DNA from 2 places in the Halanaerobium sp. genome. Region 1 is predicted to be linked to the other one. Evidence: riboswitches for the same ligand, from Rfam matches in the RefSeq annotation. Region 1 holds a riboswitch; the other holds the start of a gene.

The links. Region 1 has a riboswitch for lysine ahead of CI949_RS04175 (Na+/H+ antiporter NhaC family protein). Riboswitches for the same ligand answer to the same signal wherever they lie in the genome.
Region 2: it holds a riboswitch for lysine, as region 1 does, so the genes downstream of both, lysA (diaminopimelate decarboxylase) here and CI949_RS04175 (Na+/H+ antiporter NhaC family protein) in region 1, are expected to answer to the same signal.

What each region holds. Positions count from the first base shown of each region.
Region 1 covers NZ_QBLR01000021.1:18,465-21,651, reverse strand. Annotated here, with positions in the region: gene CI949_RS04185 (nucleotidyltransferase) at 1-477, shown strand, start outside; gene CI949_RS04180 (PDZ domain-containing protein) at 485-1,495, opposite strand; lysine riboswitch at 1,736-1,916, shown strand; gene CI949_RS04175 (Na+/H+ antiporter NhaC family protein) at 2,024-3,187, shown strand, end outside.
Region 2 covers NZ_QBLR01000048.1:11,136-14,322, forward strand. Annotated here, with positions in the region: gene dapA (4-hydroxy-tetrahydrodipicolinate synthase) at 1-291, opposite strand, end outside; gene lysA (diaminopimelate decarboxylase) at 293-1,525, opposite strand; lysine riboswitch at 1,664-1,853, opposite strand; gene CI949_RS07255 (hypothetical protein) at 1,987-2,481, opposite strand; gene gdhA (NADP-specific glutamate dehydrogenase) at 2,680-3,187, shown strand, end outside.

The sequences.
Region 1 (3,187 bases):
CAGTTAAGACGCCTTCAGGCTGATGATTTAAGAAAATATAAGGGTATTAAAAACGGACTGGAAAATAGAATAATTGAGAAAGCAGCGGCTGCTTTTAATACTGACTCATTTCTGGAATCATTAAAATCAAAAAATCTAACAGAAAGCAGACTTAAAAGAAAACTGCTGCAACTTTATTTTGAGCTTGACGCTGAAAAAATAAAGCTGGTAGAGGAAAATGCTCCTCACTATCTAAGAGTGCTGGGAATCCGAAGAGGTAAAGAACATTTACTTTCTCAGCTTAAAGAAAAATCTGGGCTTGAAATAATAATCAATCCAGCTGCAGAATTAAATTCTGTTGATTTAAAGACCAGCAGTCCACTTGAGCTTTCATTGAGTTATGATCTTCTGGCCTCAGATCTTTATTCACTGCTTTATCAGAATTCAACACACAGCCAGGCCAACAGAGATTTTTATCAAAAATTAATAAAAATCTAAATAAGATTTAGATTTTAAGGTCTTTTTCAAGATATTCAATAATATCATCAATATTAGTAACTTTTAACAGCTCTAAATTACCAGCATATTCAGAAGCTTTTTTATAATTTTCTTCTGGTACAATAAATAGATCAACACCGGCTTCTTTAGCTGCCATTATCTTATATTCAACACCATCTATTCGGCCAATTTCTCCGTTAAGACTGATTGTTCCAGTCCCAGCTATTCTTTTGCCTCCAGTAATATCTGATGGTATTAATTGGTTGTAGATTTCCATGCTAAACATACTACCTGCTGAAGGACCAATAATATTTTTTGTGTCAAAGCTAACTTCGCGTGGAATATTATAATCCAATCCTTTAGACCTTATTAAAACTCCAATAGAAGGATTTCCTTCATTGCCTTCAAGTTCAACTGTTTTTAGATTGAAGTTTATTTTTTTATTGTCCCTCAAAACTGTAATTTCAACTGCATCTCCAATCTCCCGGTTTTTAATTATATTAACTGCATCAGCAGCCATTTCTACCTTTTTACCATCCACAGCTATAATTAAATCCCCGGATTTTAATTTATTATAGGCACTTCCATCTTCCATAACCTCTACGACTTCTGCACCTTCTCCTGAAACCTCAACCTCATAACCAGCCTGTCTAAAGGCAACCGCCTGAGCCTGAAGTTTGCTTTCCTCCATCAGCTCAGCCATTAATTCTATATATTCATTCATTTCCATGTTTTCCGGCAGCTGTTCAGAAATAGCAGTTAACTCTTTATCTTCTGGCTCAAAAACACTAATATAAAAATAATCCCAGGCCATAGCTCTTCTGGTACTGACTGCAGTCAGTAAAAACTCTCCTTCATTTTCATAACCATCCTTCACCTCAATCATTGGCGAAAGTTCAGCCGCAATACCGGGCTCCATAACCTGATAGGGCAGTGGTATAAAATGACTAATAACAAACAAGATAAATATTATTCCTATTAAACGAGAATAAAAATTTTTTAACCTTTTGTTTCTCATAAAGATCTTCCTTTTTGATTAATTTATTGGTATTCAGCAGCAAAAAAGCTGCTGAAACAGAAACTTTTAGACCACTCTCAAAAAAAGTCAACATATCTATTATATATTATAAACCCTGTTCAATGCAAAATTTTTTCCAGATTTCTTGACATAAATTACAGGCTGGGTTATAATTTTATATGAAATTGAATATTGAGAAATGATTAGCTATTGCTAATCATAATAAATACCTCATCTAATTGATGAGGTAGAGGAGCAGAAAAAATCAGTAATTCTAAACTCAAGCTTGAATCCAGTTTATATTTAGAATGAAAGGGTTTTCTGCCGAAGTGGGGTTTTTAGGATTCAAAAATCCCGCTGGGGCTGTACATAAAATGTACAGAACTGTCATAGTATTATACTATGTTGTGCTATCTCAGAATAAGGATGAGGCGATTTTTGCTATTAACCCGGCATATCGCCGGGTATTTTTTATGCCCTAAAACTTTTATTCAATTTTTAGAAAACAAAAACTAGGAGGCTTTATTTATGGAAAGTTATGGTATTATTTCTCTGCTGCCGCCACTGCTGGCTATCATTTTAGCCTGGTGGAGCAAACAGGTTGTTCTGTCTTTATTTTTAGGAGTTTTTGCAGGTGCACTGATTACAAATGGATATAATCCAATCTTTGCTTTTATGCATACTCTGGATGATTATATTTTAGCTTCACTTGCTGATTCCTGGAATGCCGGTATTATTTTGTTTTTACTGGCAATGGGAGGTATGATCGGGATAATTAATAAATCAGGCGGGATTATTGCTATCGGTGAATATGTTGCCGAAAAGGCAAATTCTGTACTTAAAACTCAACTTGCAGCCTGGTTTATGGGAGTTCTGATCTTTTTTGATGATTACGCAAATACCTTAATTGTTGGAAACACAATGCGCCCAATAACTGATAAAATGAAAATTTCAAGAGAAAAATTGGCTTTTATAGTTGATTTAACTGCTGCCGCAGTTTCAAGTATTGTGCCAATTTCAACCTGGATTGCTTTTGAAGTTGGAGTAATTAGAGATGGCTTTGATTCTCTCGGGCTGGAAATGAATGCTTATGGAACCTTTGTGCAAACTATACCTTATCGTTTTTACAGTATTTTTGCACTTGGTTTTGCTTTAATAATTATCTTTACTGCCAAAGATTTTGGACCGATGTTAAAGGCAGAAAAAAGAGCACGCTCAACTGGGGAAACTTTGAGACCGGGATCTACTCCGATGGTTTCTCAGGAAATGGAAGAAATTGAACAACCAGAAGGAAAAAGTTTTACCTTTAGCAATTCATTTTTACCTATTATTGGAGTTATTCTAATCACTCTAATTGGCCTCTGGTATAATGGCGGTGGTTTGAAAGCTGGAACTTCAGTTAGAGATGCTTTTGGTAATGCTGATGCAAGTATTGTTCTTCTCTGGGCAGCCATTACAGGTAGTTTTATCGCAGGAATTCTTTCTTTTTCTAAGGGGATTCTCAATATCAGCGAAACTGTTGACGGCTGGATTGATGGAGCAAAATCAATGTTTATTGCCTGTTTAATCCTTGTTTTAGCCTGGTCTATCGGTAGTATTACCGAAGATTTAGGAACTGCAAATTACTTAGTAGGTATTTTAGAAGGAAACATTATTCCAGAAATTGTTCCGATGGTGATTTTTGCTTTTTCT
Region 2 (3,187 bases), on a different contig from region 1:
AGCACCATTTTCTGCTGCCAGCTCATTCATTTCAACAACCTTAGAGGTATCATTGGTTCCAGTTCCAACAATTACCGGCACCTTACCATCAGCCTTGCTAACTGCCATTTCTGTTAGCAGTCTTCTTTCTTCTAAATGAACGGTAGGTGATTCCCCAGTTGTTCCCAGCACAACCAGAGCATCAACTTCATTTTCTAATTGATGGTCCAAAATCTTATCAAAAAGCTCGTAATCAACTTCACCGTTGTCCTTAAAAGGAGTAATTAACGCCGTACCTACACCTTTAAACATATTAATAGCCTCCTATTACAGTAGTTGTGTAATCTTCAAAAGTCTCATCCCGCCTGATCTGTTTAACCTCACCGTCAGTTGTGTATAAAAACTCTCCATTTCTGAGCATACCATTATAATTAAAACCCATTGCGTGTCCGTGAGCACCCGTATCGTGAATAACCAGTAGGTCACCCAGTTTACTTAGCGGCAGCCTGCGGTCAATTGCAAACTTATCATTATTTTCACAGAGGGAGCCGATTACATCATATTCTTCAAATTTATCTTCTCCTCTGGCTTCTGCATCAATATTTGTTAAATGGTGATAGCTTCTGTACATGGCAGGCCTCATTAAATCAGACATTGAAGCATCTACACCCAGGTAGTTTTTATAAGTTTCTTTTTCCTTGATCACCCTGGTTACTAAATAGCCTGACTCTCCGGTAATGTAGCGGCCTGATTCCATATAAATTTTAGGCTGCAGTCCATTTGACTTTAAAACTTTATCGTATGATTCATTAACTGCACCTGCAATCGCTTCGACATCAACCTCTGTCTCAGCCTGATAGGGTATTCCGATTCCTCCCCCAATATTAATGAAGTCAATTTCAACTTGATATTCTTCAATTATCTCTCTGGCAAAATTGAAAAGCATTTCTGTATATTCACCAAAAATCTGTGGGTCGTTTTCATTAGAAACTACCATAGTGTGCAGTCCAATTGAGTCGATTCCCTGCTCACTCAAAAAAGCCACCGCTTCTTTAATCTGTTCTGCAGTTGAACCAAATTTTGACTCTTTGGAATCACCCATTATTTCATTTTCAATTGAGCCGGGGTTTAGTCTAAAACAGATATTATCCGGTATTATCTTATTTTCAAAAAGCTCATAAATATCTGCAGCCCAGTCAATATTAATAATACAGCCGCGGTCAACTGCATATTGATAGGCATCCATGGTGGTCAGATTGGAAGTAAACATTATCTCCTCACCATTAAAGCCGGCAGCTTCTGCCAGTTTAATTTCCGGCACAGTTGCTGCATCAACTCCACAGCTATTTTCCTTCATCACCTTTAAAATATGAGGGTTGGGATTGGCCTTAATGGCAAAATACTCCTTAAAATCCACCCAGCTAAAGGCACTGATCAGTCTATTTAAACGGTCTACAATTGTCCTTTCGTCATAAATATGAAAAGGAGTTCCATATTCGTTAACTGTCTCTCTAATTTTTACTTCAGGTATAGTTATTGTTTTCATAAATCTACTCCATTTTTAAATTATTGTCTAAAATTATTTTATCACAATTTGCTGGCAAAAGAAAAATATCTATAGATAACAAAAACTCAGCGAAATCGCTGAGTTAAATACTAATTCAGAGAAATCACCTCTTCCATCTTTTGAGATAGCTCAACATTAAAAGTCTGGATAAACTCTTAATGACAGTTCTGTATATTTTTTATACAGACCCAGCAGACAGCCATTAAACCCTGGCTGAAAACTTCGGCAAATTAGCCTTTCTTCTGCAGCAGCGGTTTAAGCTTAAGCCGGCAGAATACTGATCAAAATTTGCGCCTCTACCTCACCAGAAGTGATGAGGCATTTTCCTATTGAAATTTATTATCTTTATAACTTTGTTTAAGTATATATAATTGAAGAAAAGTTGTCAAGAAATAACTGATAATTTTTCTCACTAAATTTCTAGCTTCAAGTAATAGCCTTTATAGCCTCTTATCTATTTCCGGAATAATCAAAATAAGAGCAGCAGCAACAAAGCTAGAAGTAAAACTGTAAAGTAGTAATAATAAAATTGGATTACCGGCAGCCACTGAAGCCAGCACATTTCTCAGCGCCGTCCCTAAAATTGTATCGGTTAGAGTTAAAGTAAAATAAAAACCGCCTCCAAAGCCGACAGCTAAGATCAAAAAACTAAAGAATTTACTGTAGTTTTGCCTTAAAATTCTTTTGATTAAAACAGCCATTACAGCATAGAAGAAAATAAAAAATAACTGCTGAAAAAAGAAAAGTAAGGCCATAATAAAGTTAAGTAGAACTAAAGTAGTATATTCTCTGAGACTAAACTTGGAATAATTTAGATATAAAATTGTAGGAACAGTAACTGCATTAAAGACATTGGTCGTTCCTTTAAAAAGAATAAAAGAAATAGTAATTAATGATAAACTGATTGCTGTATGGGTAAGTTCTCTTGTTTTCAAATTTTATCCTCCCAGGAAATATATTGCTCTTACTAATTGATTATATTAATCTAAAGCTCGACTGTCAAGTTAAAGCACTAAAGAAGTATCCTTGTATACACTCAAAACTTTGACTGTTTTAATTGATTTTAAGTGAAATTTATATTAAGATTAATTTGTGATAGTTTAATGATAAAAAATTTTTGAGGAGTGAGAAGCATGAGCAATTATACTGAGCGAATTTTAGAAATGGTAAAGAACAGAAATCCAGGTGAAGTTGAATTTCATCAGGCTGTTGAAGAAGTTTTAGAATCTTTAAATCCGGTTTTTGATAAACATCCTGAATACGAAGAAAATGGAATTTTAGAAAGAATTGTTGAGCCGGAAAGACAGATCATCTTCCGTGTTCCCTGGGTCGATGATAATGGAAAAACCCATGTCAATCGTGGTTTTAGAATTGAATTCAATTCAGCCCTGGGACCTTATAAAGGTGGACTAAGATTTCATCCTTCAGTGTATACAGGTATAGTAAAGTTTTTAGGTTTTGAACAGATCTTTAAAAATGCTCTAACCGGTCGCCCTATTGGTGGCGGTAAGGGTGGAAGTGATTTTGATCCTAAGGGTAAATCTGACCAGGAAGTTATGCGCTTCTGTCAGAGTTTCATGACTGAGCTGGCCCGCCATATTGGAGATAAAACTGATGTTCCGGCTGGAGACATTGGTGTTG